Rhodospirillum rubrum ATCC 11170: one gene and its partner. The protein of the gene in region 1 interacts with the protein of each later gene in a pairwise test. Links are inferred from orthologs where the notes say so. Each region holds a gene or a part of one and is shown in the gene's direction. Other genes may lie near its edges.

What was found.
Region 2: the proteins of queC (region 1) and tuf interact in binary tests that used the Escherichia coli proteins (3 or more experiments, as listed by UniProt). The link is inferred for Rhodospirillum rubrum ATCC 11170 from one-to-one orthologs.

Annotation. Positions count from the first base shown.
Region 1 is NC_007643.1:2,260,024-2,269,993, forward strand. The notes cover bases 4,687-7,484. They hold queC (7-cyano-7-deazaguanine synthase QueC), read left to right. Parts: upstream 4,687-5,621; coding sequence 5,622-6,347; downstream 6,348-7,484. Other genes in these bases: RRU_RS10135 (phosphoribosyltransferase domain-containing protein), read left to right, coding at 4,687-4,904; RRU_RS10140 (HAD family hydrolase), read left to right, coding at 4,901-5,587; RRU_RS10150 (IMP dehydrogenase), read left to right, coding at 6,353-7,484. In the rest of the region: RRU_RS10115 (AraC family transcriptional regulator), read right to left, coding at 39-863; RRU_RS10120 (FUSC family protein), read left to right, coding at 939-3,053; RRU_RS10125 (DUF1656 domain-containing protein), read left to right, coding at 3,050-3,259; RRU_RS10130 (efflux RND transporter periplasmic adaptor subunit), read left to right, coding at 3,256-4,158; more of RRU_RS10135, read left to right, coding at 4,350-4,686; more of RRU_RS10150, read left to right, coding at 7,485-7,510; RRU_RS10155 (7-carboxy-7-deazaguanine synthase QueE), read left to right, coding at 7,513-8,220; RRU_RS10160 (O-methyltransferase), read right to left, coding at 8,292-8,960; RRU_RS10165 (TetR family transcriptional regulator), read left to right, coding at 8,959-9,693; RRU_RS10170 (transposase), read left to right, coding at 9,693-9,970. UniProt on the Escherichia coli protein: Catalyzes the ATP-dependent conversion of 7-carboxy-7-deazaguanine (CDG) to 7-cyano-7-deazaguanine (preQ(0)).
Region 2 is NC_007643.1:3,122,640-3,132,734, reverse strand. What follows is about bases 5,113-8,035. They hold tuf (elongation factor Tu), read left to right. Parts: upstream 5,113-5,940; coding sequence 5,941-7,131; downstream 7,132-8,035. Other genes in these bases: nusG (transcription termination/antitermination protein NusG), read left to right, coding at 7,904-8,035; secE (preprotein translocase subunit SecE), read left to right, coding at 7,702-7,899; rlmB (23S rRNA (guanosine(2251)-2'-O)-methyltransferase RlmB), read right to left, coding at 5,113-5,494. In the rest of the region: parE (DNA topoisomerase IV subunit B), read right to left, coding at 1-759; RRU_RS14005 (acyl-CoA thioesterase), read left to right, coding at 884-1,336; RRU_RS14000 (hypothetical protein), read left to right, coding at 1,563-1,934; RRU_RS13995 (alpha/beta fold hydrolase), read left to right, coding at 1,941-2,735; RRU_RS13990 (type II secretion system protein), read right to left, coding at 2,732-3,520; RRU_RS13985 (hypothetical protein), read right to left, coding at 3,563-3,808; RRU_RS13980 (hypothetical protein), read right to left, coding at 4,083-4,316; more of rlmB, read right to left, coding at 4,577-5,112; more of nusG, read left to right, coding at 8,036-8,434; rplK (50S ribosomal protein L11), read left to right, coding at 8,586-9,014; rplA (50S ribosomal protein L1), read left to right, coding at 9,019-9,720; rplJ (50S ribosomal protein L10), read left to right, coding at 10,091-10,095. UniProt on the Escherichia coli protein: GTP hydrolase that promotes the GTP-dependent binding of aminoacyl-tRNA to the A-site of ribosomes during protein biosynthesis. May play an important regulatory role in cell growth and in the bacterial response to nutrient deprivation.

The DNA of each region.
Region 1 (9,970 bases):
GGACCCTCGGGGACGATCGAGCGAGAGGCGCAAAACCATCACTCATGCCGTCCTTCTTTTAGGATCGAAGGCGGTAGCGCCCTGCGCTCTACGAAATACTGCGCGGGCGTACTCCCCAGCGCCTTCTTGAACATCGTGATGAAGGCGTTGACCGACTCGTAGCCCAGCTCGGCGGCAACGGTGTGCACCGACGCCCCACCGGCCAGTTGGCGAAGCGCAACGACAAGGTGCAATTGCTGCCGCCAGCGTCCGAAGGTCAAGCCCGTCTCCCGGATCATCAAACGGGCCAGCGACCTCTCGCTCATCGCCACGCGCTTGGCCCATTCGGCCAAGGTGCTGCGGTCGGACGGGTCGACCGTCAGAGCGTCGGCTATCGCGCGGATCTTCGCATTGCCGGAGATAGGCAAGTTGAAGCGCTCGCGCGGCATGTCCACCAGTTCATCAAGAGCCACCCTCGCCAGCCGGGCCGCATGGCCATGCGAAGGATAGTCGGCAGGCTCGCGCGCCAACCGGTCGACCATTTCCCGGATCATGGGCGAGATCGACAGGGTACAACACTCCTCGGGTAGCTTCGCCGCCCCCGGCTCCACAAAGAGATAGGTAAGCCGGGCATTCGCCGTCGCCCGGGCGCTATGGGGTACCCCGCCCGGTATCCAGACTGCGCAGTTGGGCGGCACGATCCAGATCTCGTTGTCCGCCGTGCAGGTGACCGCCCCATGCAGCGCGAGGATCAACTGGCCTTTGCGATGCTCATGCATCGGCACTTCCGCTTGGTGGTCGGCGAAGTCGAGCTGACGGGCGACCGCCGGCCGATCCGTGAGATCGGGGTCGAAAACAGCGACGGCGGATCGTGAGAGGACCATGTTTGGCAGCTTTTAGATATTTTTTGACAGAATACCGAATTTATCTACTTTTGCAAGACGGTGATAATAGCTCGCATGAGCATCTCACCTCCTGCCAACAGATCCCCAGAGCGAACCGACACCGCCAGAGCCGGCGCGGTTTGGCATTTCTTACGAGCCCCCGCCACCAAGGCGGACGCGGATGCGGCGCTCTTCTCGGTGAAGAGTTTCGCCGCGGCGATGCTGGCCTACTACATCGCGCTGCGTATCGGCCTTCCCAAGCCGTTCTGGGCCATCGTCACCGTCTATATCGTCTCGCAGACCTCGGCCGGCGCGTCGCTCAGCCGCGGGGTCTATCGCTTGGCCGGGACGATTGCCGGTGCCGTGGCGACGGTGGCAATCGTTCCGAATGTCGTGAACGATCCGATCGCCTGCAGCGCGGCTCTCGCCTGCTGGATCGGTCTTTGCCTGTTTTTCTCGCTGCTTGATCGCACGCCAAGGGCCTATGCCTTCGTTCTTGCCGGTTACACGGCGAGCCTGATCGGGTTCCCCAGCGTTCTTGATCCAGGCGCGGTCTTCGATACGGCCTCGGCGCGGGTCCAGGAGATCTCGATCGGCATTCTTTGCGCCGTTCTGGCGCATCGTTACGTCCTGCCAAAGCCCATGACCGGCCAGTTCACCGGCAAGCTGTCGGCAACATTGCGCTACGCCCGGTGGCTGGCGGGGGACGCGCTGAACGGAACGCGCGGGGAAAACCGTCACGACCGCACCCAACTCGCGGTGGACCTGCTCGCGCTGCAGGGTCTTGCGACGCATCTGCCCTATGACGCGGCCACAGCGTCGCCGCGTCGCGAGAAGCGGCGCCTGATCCATGACCGGCTTGCCCGGCTCCTTCCGCTCGCAACCGAGATCGAGGAGCGGATTCACTGTCTCGGCGCCGGGGGCTATCAGGCGCCCGAGGATCTGATCGACCTGCTCGGCGCCGTCGGAACCTGGATCGCCTCTGTCGATCTGGGCGAACGGGAAGGCGGCGCGATCGCTCTGATCGCCCGCGCCCGCTTGATCCAGAAACGCCTCGGCGCGGACGCCGCGATGCCTGGCGACAGGCTCGCCGCCAATCTCGCCGGTCATCTGGCCGAGATGATCGGTCTGCTTCGGGACTGCGATCGGCTTGGGCAGACCATCGCGACCGCCGACCGCCCGCGCGAGAGGGCCTCGCTCCACGGGCCCCGGCGGGCGAAGGGCTATGTCTATCATCGTGATCCCTGGATGGCCGGCCGGGCCGCCTTGGGCGCCATCGTTGGCATCCTGATCGGTTGCGCCTTCTGGATCTGGTCGGCCTGGCCGGAGGGCGGAACGGCCGTCTCGATTTTCGGCGTATGCTGCACCCTGTTTGGCAATGTCGACGCGCCAGTCCCCAACGTCCTCAAGTATATGGTCGGCTTGATCTATGGGGTGGCGATCAGCCTCGCCTACAACTTCGTCATCCTTCCCCAAGTCACGGACTTCGCCGTTCTTGTCGCGGTGCTCGCCCCGGCGTTCCTGTTCGCGGGCTCTCTGCAAGCCCGTCCCCCAACGACCTTCCTGGCGCTTGGCATCACCCTCACCATTCCGATCCTCTCGGGCCTGGGCACCGCCTATGCCGGCGACTTCGCCGCCTCCCTCAACACCGTCATCGCCGTCTTTATGGCGATCGGATTCGGCATGGTGAGCATGTCCCTGTTCCAGACCATACCAGTCGATGCGGCGATCACCCGGCTGCTTCACTTAAGTCGGAGGGACGTCAGCCGACGGGCGCTCGGGGGGGCGCCCAACGAAGCGCACTGGACGAGCCTGATGATCGATCGGACGGCGCTGCTCCTGCCCAGAGTGCGCGCCTCCCGGAACACCCATTGGGACCTCCTCGACGATACGCTGCGCCATCTGCGCCTCGGGCACGCCGTTGGTCAGCTGCGCAAGACGATCCCGCAGCTCAAGGGCGAAGTGGGCAACGAAGTGAACGACCTTCTTTGCGCGATCGCCGCAGGCTTCAGCGCCAAAGCCCCGAGGGGACCGGTCGATCCCCTCGAGTTTGATCGGCGCATCGACACGGTGACGACGAGGGTCGCGGGCAGCGCGATCAAGACCCGCTTGCGGGTGCTCGATCTGCTCCTCGACCTGCGATTCGCGCTCGGATCTAGCAACACGGCGGACGGGACTCCCACCCCATGATCGTTGATCTCACTCTTGGCGGCGTCCTTGTTCCCGGGCTGCTGGGGCTCGCGCTCATCGCCCTCGTCGCCACCATCGCGGTGATCCGCCTCCTCTCCGTCGCCGGCCTTACCCGCCTCTTCGTGTCGCGGCCGCTCGTCGAGATCGCCACCTTCGCCCTCATTTACGCTCTGCTCGTGCGGCAGTTGTCATCGATCGGACTATGACCTTGAAGCCTGTTCTCTCCCTGCTCGGCCGCTATGCCCTGACGCTTTGCCTCGTCGCCGGCGCCACCCTCATCGCGTGGGAAGCCTGGAGCCGCTCCGAGCGGACTCCCTGGACACGCGACGGGCGGGTGAGCGCCGATGTCGTGCGGATCGCCCCGGAAGTCTCCGGCACCGTCAGCGCCGTACCCATTCGGGATAATCAATATGTCCATCGCGGGGACATTCTCTATGGGATCGACCCCGAGCGGCTGCGGCTCGCGGTGGCGGTGGCGGAGGCCGACCTCGAAGCAAAGCGCCAGGATATGCTCGTTCGTCAAGCGACGGCGCGGCGGCACGGTCAACTCCGCGATGTTGTATCACAAGAAGCCGTCCAGCAAGCGGGCGGAGCGGCGGCGGTGGCCAGCGCCGCCTATCAGGCCGCGCTGGCCACCCTCGATCTGGCCAAACTCGACCTCGCCCGCGCGACCGTGCGCTCGCCGGTCGATGGCTATGTGATCAATCTGCGGCTGCGGCCCGGCGACTACACGACAGCCGGCGTGACGACGGTCGCCGTCCTCGACGCCGCCCGATTCTGGATCACCGGCTATTTTGAGGAGACCAAGATCGGACAAATCCGCGTCGGCAGTCCGGCGCGGATCAGGCTGATGGGCTTTGATCGGCCGGTGTCGGGCCATGTCGAAAGCATCGGTCACGGTATCGAGAACGGCAACGACGCGCCCGGCCCTCTCGGCCTGCCCACTGTGGCGGCGACCTTTTCCTGGGTGCGTCTCGCCCAGCGCATCCCGGTCCGCATCCACGTCGATCAGGTGCCTCTTGATGTCGCACTGGCGGCAGGCATGACGGCGACCATCGAGATCATCCCGGCGGCCGGCGAGCCGGCCGTGGGGAACCGGCGCTGAAAAACGCGCGTCCCTTCCTCTGCGTCCCCCCGCTCGCGACCGACCCGACGCCAAAGCCTCGGGAAAACGCCCATGCCGATTTTTGTTAAAAAAAGCCACCTCCCATTGTATTCCCTGATTGGTTGTCTTAGGTAAATTTACGTATCTTAGATTGCTCTTTAGGGCGAAGATCGTCCGGCAAGGGAGGCGATATGGCAGGCGATCGCGAGTTATGGGCGCGGCGGCGGTTGATCGCCTTGGGATGGGATCAAATCGGCGCCGGGATCGACGGTCTCGAAGCCGATCTGCGGCGGACCGGGACCACGCCCGACGCCATCCTGGGCATCGCGCGCGGCGGGCTGGTGCTGGCCACCGCCCTGGCCAACCGCTTCGCCGCCCCGCGGTTTGGCATCGTTTCGGTGATCCGCAACCAGACCGCCGGACCGTTCGCCCACCGGGGGGCTCCCGCTATCGCCTGGGTCGCCCCCGGCCTTGAGCTGTATGCCGACCAGGTGGTGGTGGTCTGCGACGATATCGCCGGCGATGGCGGCACCCTGCGCGCCGTCGCCGCCGCCCTCGCCCCGGTCCGGCCGCGACGGATCATCAGCGCCGTTCTGGCGCGCAACCGCGCCTGCGCCGAACCGCCCGACCATTGGGCGATCACCGTCGATGACTGGGTGCTGTTCCCCTGGGAACCGCCCTCGGCCGAGAGGGGCCTGCCGGTGGTCGCCGCCACGCTTGACGGCTCGGGGGAGGCGGGACGATGAACGGGCTGGCGGCGATGATCCTTGATCGCGACGGGACGACGCTCGACTTCAGCGCCATGTACCTCGCCTTCATGAACGGCCTTTATCAGCGCGCCGGCCTTGAGGCGCCAAGCGCGGCCGACCTGCTGCGCTATGAAACCTGGGAGCGGATCATCGCCGGCGAGCTGTGGATCGGCACCCAGCGGGTCCTAGACATCGTCGATGACATTCCGCGCCGCCACATGGATCACGGCCTGCTTTTCCCCGGCGTCGCCCAGGGATTGCGCCGGGCCCGGGCCGATGGCCTGCGCCTTATCCTGGTCAGCGCCTGGGTGGGAAGCGCGGCCACCCGCGCCTTGCTCGCCCGTGAAGGCGTGCTTGACGCCTTTTGCGCCGTCTGGACGGCCGATGACCTGGGCGATCTGCCCGCCAGCACCTCGCCGGTACCGGTCAAGCAGATGCTCGTCGAGCGCGCCGTCGCCCACCTTGGCGTCGATCCCGAACACTGCCTGATGGTCGGCGATTCCCCCGATGACATCCTGGCCGGCGCCCGCCTGGGAATGCGAACGGCGATGGTGCGCACCGGCAACGGCGCCCGTTTCGCCGATATCATCCTTCCCGCCCCCGACCTTGTCGCCGACAGCCTGACCCAATTGCTCGCCCGGCTTTATCCGCCCTCCCCCCTCGCCTCCCACGCTCCGTAATTCCCTCCGTTCTCTGTCGCCAAGGAGTCCCCCCATGCCCCACTCCCCAACGCAGCGCCGCGCCATCGTCTTGGTCAGCGGTGGCCTTGATTCCACCACCACCCTGGCCATCGCCCAGGCCGAGGGCTTCACGGTCAACGCGCTTAGCTTCAGCTACGGCCAGCGCCATGCCGTGGAACTCGAGGCCGCCCGCCGGGTCACCCAGGCCTTCGCGGTGGAGCGCCATGTCATCGCCACCATCGATCTCCGCCAGTTCGGCGGCTCGGCCCTGACCGACAGCATCGGCGTTCCCAAGCAGCGGTCGCTGGAAACCATGGGCGCGGGCATCCCCGTCACCTATGTGCCCGCCCGCAACACCGTGTTCTTGTCCTTCGCCCTCGCCTGGGCCGAGGTGCTGGAGGCCAACGACGTGTTCATCGGCGTCAATGCCCTCGATTACAGCGGCTATCCCGATTGCCGGCCCGAATATATCAGCGCCTTCCAGACCATGGCCAATCTGGCGACCAAACGCGGCGTCGAGGGAACGGGGGTTCTGACGATCCACACGCCGTTGATCGCCCTGACCAAAGGCCAGATCATCCGGCGCGGCCTTGATCTGGGGGTCGATTACGCGCTCACCCACAGCTGTTACGACCCCTCGGCCGAGGGTGAGGCCTGCGGCACCTGTGATTCCTGCCTGCTGCGCTTGAAGGGCTTCGCCGAGAACGGCCTGGAGGATCCGGTGCGCTATGTCGGGGCGCGGTCACGGGCGGCGGGGTGAGCGCGATGATCGAGGGATTGCGCAGCGGCCTCAGCTTCGACGACGTGCTGCTGGTTCCCGGGCGGACCCGGGCGCGCAGCCGCGCCGATATCACCCTTGCCAGCCGCTTCTCCCGGCGCATCGCCTTGGCCTTGCCGCTGGTCTCGGCCAATGTGCCGTGGTGCACGCAAGCGCCGATGGCGATCGCCCTGGGCCGCTTGGGCGGGCTGGGCGTTCTTCACCGCATGTGCGCCATCGAGGATCAGGAACGTCAGGTCGCCCTGGTCAAGGCGGCGCCCGTCGATGGCGAAGACGCGGCGCGGGCAACCGTCGATGACGGGGGCGCCCTAATCGCCGCCGCCGCCGTCGGCGCCAAGCCCGAGGATCTGGAGCGCGCCGACCGCTTGGTGGCGGCGGGCTGCGACGCCCTGGTCGTCGATATCGCCCATGGCCATGCCGATTACGCCCTCGATACCATCGCCGCGCTGAAAAGCCGCCATCCGCAAATTGATGTCATCGGCGGCAATGTTGCCACCGCCGAGGGCACGGCCGATCTGATCGCCGCCGGGGCCGATGCCATCAAGGTCGGCATCGGTCCGGGCGGCATCTGCACCACCCGGCGGGTGGCCGGGGCCGGGGTGCCGCAGATGACGGCGATCGCCGATTGCGTCGGCGTCGCCCGCGCCCGGAACGTGCCGGTGATCGCCGATGGCGGCATCCGCTTCTCGGGCGATATCGTCAAGGCCCTGGCCGTCGGCGCCGCCTCGGTGATGCTGGGCAGCCTGCTGGCCGGAACCGATGAAAGCGCCGCCGTCTTCATCGACCACCAGGGGCGGCGCTGCAAGGCGACCACCGGCTTCGTCACCCTCGGCGTCGGACTGACCCGCAAACGCCTGCGCGGCGAGAAGATCAACGCCGAGGATCTCGACGCCTATGTCGCCGAAGGGGTGGAATCGACCTTCGAGGCCTCGGGTCCGCTGGCCCGGCTGATCGGTCAGCTTGCCGGGGGGATACGCTCGGGCGTCAGCTATGGCGGCGCCCTGAGCATCGCCGAACTTCAGGACAAGGCCCGCTTCATCCGCGTCAGCGAAGCCGGGCGGGCGGAAAGCCGCCCCCATGCCCTGGACCGCGCCCCCGCCCCGCCCCCCGATTACGCGAGGCTGTTCGTCGAGGAGGAGGCCTGAGCATGTTCGGCCGGAACCCTGCGCGCGGCCCCGACCCCGGCGATGGTGAAAGCCTGTGGATCCAGGAAGTTTTCTACACCTTGCAGGGCGAAGGGCCGTTTTCCGGCCAACCCAGCGTCTTCGTCCGCACCGCCGGCTGCAATCTGCGCTGCGCGTGGTGTGACACGGATTTCGAATCCTCGGCCTGGAAACCACCCTTGCCCGAGCTTCTGGCCGTGATCGACAGCCGCCGTCCCCGGGTTTGTGATCTGGTGGTGCTGACCGGCGGCGAGCCGCTGCGCCAGGAGGTCGGCCCGCTGGTCCGCGCCCTGCTGGCTCGGGGCCTGCGCGTGCAGATCGAGACCAATGGCACGCTATGGCGCGACCTGCCCTTCGGCCCCGGCCTCAGCATCGTTTGCAGTCCGAAGACCCGCACCCTCGATCCCCAGTTGGTGCCCAGGATCGACGCCTTCAAATATGTGATCGCCGCCGGTGAAACCGATCCCACCGATGGCTTGCCCGCCCTGTCCACCCAGCACCCCGGGCGGGCCGAACGCCTGTTCCGCCCGCCCCCCGGGGTACCGGTGTTCGTCATGCCGCGCGACGACCATGGAACACCCGCGCGGCCCGGCCGGGGCGAAGACGATAACTTGGCCGAAGCGGCGGCCTCGGCCCTGCGCTTTGGCTATCGCCTATGCGTCCAGGTCCACAAAATCCTGAAGATCGCCTAGGTGTTCCGTCCGGCGGACGGGGACACGATCGCGCGGGATCGCGCAGTGCCGTCATCGCACGGTATTCAGTTTCAACCGATCCGCTGAGACAGTTCGATTTCTGCTCCGATCGATGTGGACACATAGCCCTGGTCGGGAGCACGCACGAGGGAGAGATAGTCTGGGCTGTGATCGGCGTTATCGGCGACAATAATCGCCCCCGGCCGCAGACGGCCTCCCACCAAGCGCAGGATGTCGGGATAGAGGGCTTTGGCACCATCCAGAAACAACAGGTCGATGCGCTCGGGCAGACCCTCGGCCAGGGTCCGTAGCGCATCACCTTCGCGGATCTCGACCAGATCGGCCACTCCGCCCGCGATCAGATTATCCTGTGCCCGCGCCGCCTTGGAGGGTTCAAACTCAGTGGTGATCAGATGACCGCCGCCATTGTCACGCAACGCTGCGGCCAGATGCATGGTCGACAGGCCGAATGAGGTGCCGAACTCGACGATGCTGCGTGCCCCGCAGCTTCGCGCCAGGATGTACAGCAACCGACCGGTCTCTTTCGACACGGCGAGGGGGGCATTCTTCAGCCGGGAGTAGAAGTCGGCATAGTCGGTCCTGCTTCGCATTAATCGCGCCAGTTCTTCGGCGGAAACGTTTGCCAGAGCCGGATCGGCGAGCGGCGACGTCGCTGCCGCATCTTCGAACAAGCGCTCCAACAGAGGGGCAAGCGGGAGGGTGGTCAGGGTATTGTTCATGTCGATCTCCGATCCAGGGTCGACGCATCCTTGCGCCGGATCAAAAATACGACTAAATCGTCATGTTTCCGATTCGCATTGGCCAACCCCCATGACCGATCATCGAAAACCTCTGATTACTCAGCGAAAACAGCCCCGTCAGGCCCGCTCAAACGATCTGGTTGCCGCCATCCTGGAGGCGGCGGCTCAGGTTTTGACCAGGGACGGCGCTCATCGTTTCACCACCGCCCGGGTGGCCGAGAAAGCGGGAGTCAGCGTCGGATCGCTCTATCAGTATTTCCCTAACAAGGCGGCGATCCTCTTCCGCCTTCAGAGCGACGAATGGCGGCAGACATCCGAGATGCTGCACACCACTCTGGGGAATGCGGAGAAACCGCCGCCCGAGCGACTGCGTACCCTGGTTCACGCTTTCATTCGTTCGGAATGTGAGGAGGCAGCGACGCGCCTTGCGCTCAGCGATGCCGCCCCCCTTTATCGTGATGCGCCCGAAGCGCGGCAAACGCGTGAGGCGGCACAGCGCATGGTCCAGACGTTTCTCCGCGAGGCGCTGCCGGAGGCCGCCGAGTCCACGCGGGCTTTGGCTGGCGATCTGATCACCATGACGCTGGCCTCCGTGGGAAAGCAGTTTTCGAGCGCGCCCCGCACCCCCGCCGAAATCTCCGCTTACGCCGATGCGCTGGCTGACATGTTCTGCGCCTATCTGGGACTCCTGAACGGTCGCGACAAAGGCTGATCTGTCCCACAGGGAACAGAGCGGCCCCTTCGCGCCTCTATACGGAATACGAATGGTCTGTGATCGAGCCTTTGCTGCCGAACAAGCCGCGCGGGGGTCCGCGCATCGATGACCGGCGGGTCCTCAATGGAATTCTGTGGCGCTTTCGCACCGGATCGCCGTGGGCGGAGATCCCCGAGCGCTACGGCCCGCCGACCACCTGCTACCTCGCCGACAAGGGTTATGACAGCAACGCCATTCGCGCCCTGGCCGCAGAGAAACAGTTCCGGGGTATTGC
Region 2 (10,095 bases), 860 kb from region 1 along the record:
GTTGGCCAGGGCGTGGCCCAGGTAATCCCCCAGCCCGTTGGGGAAGTGGAAGACATCCTCGGCCGGAACGCCGGCGTCATCGGGCAGCAGCTCGGGGGCGCAACTCCAGCGGATGCGCACGCCGCGAAACAGATAGGCCTTGGACCGGGCCATGCGATGGAGCAGGGCCGGTTTGAAACGGGCGCGCGGGCCGAAGATCTCGGCATCGGGATGGAACCGCACCTGGGTGCCCCGGCGATTGGGCGCCGGTCCGATCTTCTGCAAGGGACCAAGCGGCGCGCCCCGGCAGAAATCCTGGGCCCACAGCGTGCGGTCGCGGGCGACCTCGACGCGCAGGCTGTCGGACAGCGCATTGACCACCGAGATGCCGACTCCGTGCAAGCCGCCCGAAACCTTATAGGCGTCGCCGCCGAACTTGCCGCCGGAATGCAAGGTGGTCAGAATGACCTCGAGGGCGCTTTTGTCGGGGAAGCGCGGGTGCGGATCGATCGGGATGCCCCGGCCGTTGTCGCGCACGCAGACGGATCCATCGACGGCCAGATCGATATCGATGACCTGGGCATAGCCAGCCACCGCCTCGTCCATGGCGTTATCAAGGATTTCCGCCACCAGATGATGGAGGGCGCGTTCGTCGGTTCCGCCAATGTACATGCCGGGGCGCCGACGCACCGGTTCAAGCCCTTCCAGCACTTCGATGCTGCGGGCGGTATAGGCGTCGGCCGGTTGGGCCGCCGCCGCGTCTTGGAATAGGTCGGACATGGCGCCACTATAATCAGGCCGCTTCCAACGGCAAGGGCCTCCCGTTCGATGCCCCGGTGATAAAGCGTTCCGGCGCCGGTCATCCGACCCCGGCTTTTTTCGATTTTTCAGGAGTTCGCCGTTCATGAGTTGTACCGATGACGCCACCACTGGCGCTTGCCAAGTCGACCCCGGGGTGGAGGCTGGCGACGAACCGCGCGGCACGGTGTCGATCCGCACCATCGCCATGCCCGCCGATACCAACCCTTCGGGCGATATTTTCGGCGGCTGGCTGATGGCGCAGATGGATCTGGCCGGGGGAACCCACGCCCGCAAGGCGGCCGGCGGCCGGGTGGTGACGGTGGCGGTGAACGGCTTCTCGTTCCATCTGCCGGTGAAAGTCGGCGACGAGGTGACCTGCTATACCGAGATCATCAAGCGCGGCCGCACCAGTTTGACCCTGGATGTGCAGGCCTGGGTCTGCCGGCAGGACGGCGGCGCCAAGATCAAGGTGACCGAAGGCGTCTTCGTTTTCGTCGCCCTGGATGCCGAGGGGCGGGCCCGCCCCCTGCCGCCCGTCGTTTCCTCTCCCCGCTAACCTCCAGGGCCGCCCCCTCGGGCGCGGTAGCCGGTGGCGCACCCCGGAAATCCATGGGTTTCCGGGGAGTCGGGCCCGGGGAGGCGGGCTGCGGAAGGCGTTTGCGAAGGGGCTGGAAATATGGTTCCTTGCCGACCGGGTGATGGACCATCGACGACCCACGCCACGCTCGCCCGGCTATCACGGGGTGAAACCGGGTGGGTGAAACGCAATCCGAGGTGTTTTGATGATTCGTAAGGTTTTGGTGCTCGCGGCGTTGATCGGCGCTCCGCTTCTGATGCCGGGCGCCGCCTGGGCGGCCGAGAAATGCGACACGGTCGGCGTTTATGGGGCGATCGCCCTGGTGGTGTGTCCCCACGTCAACGACCCCCCGGCGCTTGAGCGGGCCGGACGCGAGGCCTGCGCCCCGATCAATGTGCGCGGGGTGTGCAACGCCTGGATCTGGAACAAGGCCGACCGCGCCGCCCGCGCCCTGCCGATGACCGATCGCCAGCTTGGCGCCGTCACCGCCCTGTGGGTCAATAAGCAAAACACCCTCAAGGTCTGCGCCCGCGATGGCTGCTATGGCGGCCAGACCCGGAAAACCGGCAAAAAATAGACGCCGATGACCGTGGATCTCGCCGCCCAATGCCTGGGAGAGGGGCCGCCGCTGGTGGTGCTCCACGGCCTGTTCGGATCGGCGCGCAATTGGGCGGGAATCGCCCGCCGGCTGGGCGATCGCTATCGGGTCCATGCGCTTGATCTGCGCAATCACGGCGAGTCGCCCTGGACCGAGGCCCTGGATTACCCGCTGATGGCCGGCGATGTGGCGGCCTATATCGAGCGCGAGATCGGCGACGGCCCCGCCCCGGTGGTGGTGGGCCATAGCATGGGCGGCAAGGTGGCGATGACCCTGGCCCTGCTTCACCCCGGGCGGGTTGGCGCCCTGGTGGTGGCCGATATCGCCCCGGTGGCCTATCGGCCGGGCCTGGACGCCTTCGCCGAGGCCATGCTGGCCGTGCCGCTGGCCGGACTCGCCCGCCGCTCCCAGGTCGAGGCCCTGCTTGCCGACAGCATCCCTTCCCCGGGCATCCGGCGTTTTCTGGCGCAAAATATCGTTGAGGACCCGGCGGGCGGCTTGCGTTGGCGCTTGAACCTCGAAGGTCTGCGCCGTGAAATGGCCACCCTGGCCGGCTTTCCGGCCTTTCCCGCCGATCGGACTTTCAGCGGGCGCACCCTGGTGGTGCGCGGCGCCCTGTCGGATTATGTCGGCGAGGCGGAGCGGCCGGCCTTTGAGCGGCTGTTTCCGGGCTATCGTCTGGCCACCCTCAAGGGCGCCGGCCATTGGCTGCATTCGGAAAAGCCCGAGGCCTTCGTCGATATCCTGCGCGGCTTTCTTGGCGCGCCCGCCGCCCCTTAAAACGCCCCCGGACCATCGGGGCGGCAGCCGGCTTCCATCATCAACACCATCCAGGGGCGCCAGCGCAGGCGGTCGTCGAAGCGCTGGCCGTTGGGGCCGGCGGGATCGCCCGGATCGGCGCTTACCCAGGGGGCGGGGATGGGGCCCGGCGAGGGGGTTAGCCCGGCATTGACGCGTTCGGCCAGCGAGTCGCCGTGCGGTTGGCCGGGAAAGGCCCTGCCATCGGCCAGGATGGCGCCGAAGCGATTCGGGCCGTGGCTGATCAGCACGAAAGCCGGTGTGGCATGGGGAAGCGGCGGCGCCGCGGCCGGCGGATTGAGCGCCAGGGTGCCGGCCGCCCGGGCGAAGGCCTGAGCGGCCGGCGCGCAATCAAGAGGCGGATAATCGCCAGCCCACGAGCGTCCGCCCAAAGCAGGGGCGGCGAAGGCGGGATCGATGGCATAGGACAGGCGCGCTCCCCAGCCGTCCACGGCATCGGCGCCGGCAAGGCCCAGCGACGCCCAGGGGACAAGACCGATCTTGCGGCACCAGGCGCCATCTTGCCGACCGTCGCCGCCCTCGCGGGCCGCCGGGCAGGGCAGGGCGCCATTGGTCAGAACGATGCGGGTCAGGGCCGCTTCGACCCGGTCGAAGGCCAGGGCGGTGCGCAGATCGGCCGTGCGCGCCCGCAGCGCGCCGACGGCGGCCAGCCCGCCCCCGGCCATCACCCCGAGCAAGGCCAAGGCCACGGCCATTTCCATCAGGGTGACTCCGCGACGGGCGGCGGAGCGCAGGGGCGAAAGCACGGCGGAGAGGGGGCGGCGCGGACCGGACGGCACCACCGGGAGTCAGTGGCGCAGCAGAATCAGAACAATCCCGACCGTGGCCGCGAGATTGAAGCCAACCATCCATTTCAAGACGGCCATATCCGTGTGGATCGGCGCGACTTCTCTTTGCAGTCCGGTCTGTGTCACCACCGACTCATGCAAGGCCGCCTCAAGCGCCACGGTATGGGCTAGCGCCTGATCCTCGGGAATACCCGAAGCTTTCAGGGTCTCAAGGTAAGTCAGGCGGTCGAAGGTGGTGGTGCTCATGGACAAAAAATCGCCCTGAGCCCTGGCGATGTCAAGACCGCCCCTTGCGCTCCTCTAAGGATCGCCAGGGCGGCGAACGGAAAAGGGACCCAGGATTTTCCTGCTACCGCTCTGTCTAATCGACTCTTAAGAAAAGTCTCCGCGTTAAAGGATTTTCTCTTATGCGGTTTTCTTCAGTGCCGTTTCGCCCACCGTTCATGCCAAAGGGCGGCCCCCCATCCGAGCAAGGCGACGATCACGGGAAGAACCACAAAGGCGAAAAGCTGAGTGTTGGTCATGACTTCAGCCCTTTCAGCACGAGGCGCGCCGACAAATGGAGGGCGAGCGCCGCCCCGATCCATAGAATGGCCCCAAGGACCAGGACCGCAAGGGGTACATGGACATCTCCCCCCGCGTTGTAGAAGACGGCGGCGATAGGAGCCAGAACACCCAGGGCGAAACAAGACGAGGCGGCGGTATTAAGTGCGGTCGCCGTCAGTTTGGTCTGCTCATTGGCGATCAAGCTCATAGGAGACCCATCAATCGAGGCTATCCCTTGTTTCTCACGCCTTCAGGGACCGGTCCGGGCGTGGTTGCCACCGCCTTAGGATGTAAAAAAGGACGGCGCTTTTCAAGACACCGTCCTTTTTCTTATCTGGTGCCGGATACAGGATTCGAACCCGTGACCCCCTGATTACAAATCAGGTGCTCTACCAACTGAGCTAATCCGGCGTCATGCCCGCCTGCGCCCTTCATAAACGCAAAGGGCGTGGGCGGGCAAGGGGGTGATCAGGGGCGCAGGCCGCGACCGCTGAGTTCGTAGAAGGTCACGGCGGCGGCGTTGGACACATTCAGGCTTTCAACGCCGCTATCCATCGCCAGTTTGACCAGCAGATCGCAGTGATCGCGCACCAACCGGCGCAGGCCGGCGCCCTCGCTGCCCAGCACGACGACGCAACGCTCGGGCAGGGCGGCCTCGGCCAGGGTGGTCTCGGCCGAGGCGTCGAGGCCGGCGCACCAGAAGCCGTGCTCCTTGAAGGTATCAAGGGCCTGGGACAGGTTGATGGCGCGGACCAGCGGCACGCGTTCCAGGGTGCCGCTGGCCGATTTGGCCAGGGTGCCGGTTTCCTCGGGCGAATGGCGGTCCTGGACGACGACGGCGCGGATGCCGAAGGCGGCGGCCGAGCGCAGGACGGCGCCGATGTTATGGGGGTCGGACACCTGATCGAGGATGGCGACCACCGAGGGACCGGGGATGCGGGCGATCTCCTCGACGGTGGGCTGGGACAGCGGCGCCACCTTGAGGGCCAGACCCTGGTGGACGGCGCCCGGCGGCACCACGGCTTCGATCGCCTCGCGGTCGGCGGGCTCGACCGTCGGCCCGCCCTTGGGCAGCCCCTCGGCGGCGCCGGCGAGGGCGAGCAAACGCAGGGCTTTGCGCTCGGGGTTCTGCAGGGCGGCCTCCACGGCGTGGCGACCAAACAGCCACAGACCGCCATCGCCGCGCCCTCCAGGGCGCTTGCCGCGGGCGGCGGGCTCGGGGCGGCGCGAGGCCCCATCGGCTTCGCCGCGCGGCGCGGGCGGACGGGGCGGGCGGGCGGTGGAGCCGGCACCGGCGGCGGGGCGGGGGAGGGGACGACCGGCCGGCGCCGCGGAGGACTCGGTCGAAGAGGGGGCGCGGGATGGGCGGCGCGGCGGGCGGGTCATGGCGGGCTCCGGGTCGCGGGGAGGGGAAAAGGGTGGGGAAGGTGCCCCATCGCAAGCCCCCTGTCTGCAAAGAAAGAACATCGGACACCACTTTATCATTGACACCGCGAGGCTGTTTCCATATTTCATGTCCTCCGCCGCCGGGGGCCGGATTAACGGGTCTTGCGGAGGGGTGGTCGAGTGGTTAAAGGCACCGGACTGTAAATCCGGCGGGGTAACCCTACGCTGGTTCGAATCCAGCCCCCTCCACCAACCGCTCCGTCCCCCGGTGGCGCGCCTGCGGGTGTAGCTCAATGGTAGAGCCCCAGCCTTCCAAGCTGGTTGTGTGGGTTCGATTCCCATCACCCGCTCCATTCCGTTCCAAGGCCCCTACGTTTAACGCCGCCCTCTCAGAAGCCGTTCGGTCGGGTCGGGCAACCGCAACCATAGAAGGTACGGGATCGAAGATGTCGAAAGAAAAGTTTGCGCGGACGAAGCCCCATTGCAACGTCGGAACGATTGGTCACGTTGACCATGGCAAGACGTCGCTGACGGCTGCGATCACGAAGGTTCTGGCCGAAGCGGGCGGGGCGACGTTCCAGGCCTACGACCAGATCGACAAGGCGCCGGAAGAGCGTGCGCGCGGCATCACGATTTCGACGGCGCACGTTGAGTACGAGACGGAAGCGCGTCACTACGCCCACGTCGACTGCCCGGGCCACGCCGACTATGTGAAGAACATGATCACCGGCGCGGCGCAGATGGACGGGGCGATCCTGGTGGTTTCGGCCGCCGACGGCCCGATGCCGCAGACCCGCGAGCACATTCTTCTGGCCCGTCAGGTCGGCGTTCCGGCCCTGGTGGTGTTCCTGAACAAGTGCGACATGGTCGACGACGAGGAGCTGCTTGAGCTGGTCGAGCTTGAGGTCCGCGAGTTGCTGACGAGCTACGACTTCCCCGGCGATGACATTCCCATCATCAAGGGCTCGGCTCTGGCCGCTCTGGAAGACAGCGACCAGAAGCTTGGTCACGATGCCATCCTCGAGCTGATGAAGGCGGTGGACGATTACATTCCGCAGCCCGAGCGCCCGAAGGACAAGCCGTTCCTGATGCCGATCGAAGACGTGTTCTCGATCTCGGGTCGTGGTACGGTGGTGACCGGTCGCGTCGAGCGCGGCATCGTCAAGGTTGGCGAGGAAATCGAGATCATCGGTATCCGCGACACCCAGAAGACGACCTGCACCGGCGTCGAGATGTTCCGCAAGCTGCTTGATCAGGGCGAGGCCGGCGACAACATCGGCGCGCTGCTGCGCGGCACCAAGCGTGATGACGTCGAGCGCGGTCAGGTTCTGGCCAAGCCGGGTTCGATCACCCCGCACACCAAGTTCAAGTGCGAGGCCTATATCCTGACGAAGGAAGAGGGTGGCCGTCACACGCCGTTCTTCTCCAACTATCGTCCGCAGTTCTATTTCCGCACGACCGACGTGACCGGGACGATCGAGCTGCCGGAAGGCACCGAGATGGTTATGCCCGGTGACAACATCGGCATGACGGTACAGCTGATCGCGCCGATTGCCATGGACGAGGGTCTGCGGTTCGCTATCCGCGAGGGTGGCCGTACCGTCGGTGCCGGCGTCGTCGCCAGCATCGTTCAGTAAGACGCCTAAGCCATCCAGCCAGTCCTTGTCGGGTCTGGCTGGATGGCGCGTGCCTTGGGGCTGGGCAACCGGGCGCGGCTAGCGGATGGATCAAGAAAGTCCTTGATCTCCTTGTGCCGAACAGGTATATGACCCAGCTCTCCCGGCCAAGACCGTCCGGGGGTTTTTTATCGGGGCCTGGCCCTGGTAGCGTGTGGAAGTCCTTTGGCTTCTTTAGGGTTTCGGGGGCGCTCATCGTCCCCGTGTTGGTTTCGGAAGTGGTGGCACTTTCGATGTTCCCAAGGCGCCTCGCGCCTTTGGAATGGACCACCCGGATGATCCATCCGGGTTTTCCGGCCGCTGGAGGGGTGTAGCTCAACTGGTAGAGCACCGGTCTCCAAAACCGGGGGTTACGGGTTCAAGTCCTGTCACCCCTGCCAACGGCCGTGACGTGCCGCCCGTGAATTCCGCCGGAGATCGCCTGTCGTGATCTCCGTCCGGTGCCGTCCTTCGGCGCCACGGCTTGCCAAGGGCAGGCCCTTTTCGGAACAATCGCCGATCCGGCGAAGTCCCGCAGTTTGGAAGGTCAGGATGCCGAGGACCAACCCAGGTCAATTCGTCCGCCAGGTCCGCCAGGAAATCGGCAAGGTGACCTGGCCGTCGCGCAAGGAAACCGTCATCTCGACGGTCATGGTTTTCATCATGGCCTCGCTGGCGGCTGTGTTTTTCCTGTTGGTCGACTGGATCCTGGCCGAGGGCGTTCAGTTCATCTTTGGTTTGGGAGGTTGAGCGCGTGACCGCCCGCTGGTACGTCATCCATGTCTATTCCGGTTTTGAAAACAAGGTCGCCCAGTCCATTCGGGAACAGGCGATCCAGAAAGGCATGGACTCGCGGATCGAGGAAGTTCTGGTCCCGACCGAGGAAATCGTCGAGGTCCGTCGCGGCGCCAAGGTGAACGCCGAGCGCAAGTTCTTCCCGGGCTATGTCCTGGTCAAGATGGACCTTTCGGACGAGACTTGGCATCTGGTGAAGAACACCGCCAAGGTCACCGGTTTTCTGGGCGGTCGCGGCCGCCCCTCGCCGATCAGCGACCGCGAGGCCGAGCGCATCTTGCATCAGGTGCAAGAGGGCATCGAGCGGCCCAAGCCTTCCATCACCTTCGACGTCGGCGAACAGGTCCGCGTCTGCGATGGTCCCTTCACCAGCTTCAACGGCATGGTCGAGGACGTCGACGAGGAGAAGGCCCGGCTCAAGGTCTCGGTTTCCATCTTCGGGCGCTCGACGCCGGTGGAACTGGAATATTCCCAGGTGGAGAAGGTCTGAACGGACCTTCGGACACGCCCCATTGGTCGCGGCGCTTCCCCGGGAGGCGCGCGGCGGCGATGGCGCAACGTGGGAGGCCCGCCCCTTAAAGTCCTTGGGGCGCCGTACCACGGCCTTCGGGCACCTCTAAACGTCAAGGACCGAGGTTATCATGGCAAAAAAGATCATCGGCTACATCAAGCTGCAGGTCCCGGCGGGGAAGGCCAATCCTTCGCCCCCGATCGGCCCGGCGCTTGGTCAGCGTGGCCTGAATATCATGGAGTTCTGCAAGGCGTTCAACGCCGCCACGCAGGGCTTGGAGCCCGGCATGCCGATTCCGGTGGTGATCACCGCTTACGGCGACCGGACCTTCACTTACATCACCAAGACTCCGCCGATGACGTACTTCCTCAAGAAGGCGGCTGGCATCGGCAAGGGCTCGACCACGCCGGGCAAGGGCTCGGCCGGAACGGTCACCATGGAGCAGGTGCGTGACATCGCCGAGAAGAAGATGCCCGACCTGAACTCCCCGACCATCGAGGCGGCGGTTCAGATGGTGGTCGGTTCCGCCCGTTCCATGGGCCTGCAGGTGGTGGAGTAAGACCATGGCGAAGGTTGGAAAGCGACTGAAGGCGGCCCACGAGGGTATCGACCGCGAGGCATTTTATGACTTGCCCCAGGCCGTGCATTTGATCCGTGAGCGGGCCACCGCCAAGTTCGATGAGAGCATCGAAGTGGCGATGAACCTGGGCGTCGATCCCCGTCACGCCGACCAGATGGTCCGTGGCGTCGTCGAGCTGCCCCACGGCACCGGTAAGACCATGCGCGTCGCCGTGTTCGCCAAGGGCGCCAAGGCCGAGGAAGCCAAGGCCGCCGGCGCCGATCTGGTCGGGGCCGACGAACTGGCCGCCGACATTCAGAACGGCACCATCGATTTCGATCGCTGCATCGCCACGCCCGACATGATGGGCGTCGTCGGTCGCCTCGGTAAGGTCCTGGGCCCGCGCGGCCTGATGCCGAACCCGAAGCTGGGCACCGTCACCATGGACGTCGCCACCGCGGTCAAGGCCGCCAAGGCCGGTCAGGTGCAGTTCCGCGTCGAGAAGTCCGGCATTGTTCATGCCGGCGTCGGTCGCGCGTCGTTCACCGAAGAGAAGCTCGTTGATAACGTGCGCGCCTTCGTCGACGCCATCAACAAGGCCAAGCCCACGGGCGCCAAGGGCACTTACCTCAAGAAGGTGTCGTTGAGCTCGACCATGGGCCCCGGCCTCAAGGTCAATCTCGGGACGATTTCGGGCGCCGCCTGATCTCCGGGATTGCCGCGTTAAGATTTTCGCATCCGCTCTTTCGGATGCGGGAGAGGGCGGGCCAGAAGGGGAAACCCCGATGGTTCGCCCAAACCTGTCCGAGACCGTAGGCGCTTTCGACCGGCTTGCCGGCCCGGGAGCTTAAAGGGGGATCCCGCCTGCGCAGACGGGAAGGAAAACACTTTCCTCCGGCGCCGTGCCCTGGCACGTCCCGGTTAGAAAGGGTTCGACTTCCGGGGCAGGTCCACCCCCAGGCGACGGGGGAGGGGAACGGGTGTTCCCCCGCCGGATCGTCGCCTGGGATCATGAGGGCAACCAGCCTCGCCGGTCGGGAAACCGATGCGGGAGAGGCCAGGAAGCGGAGAACACCGTGAA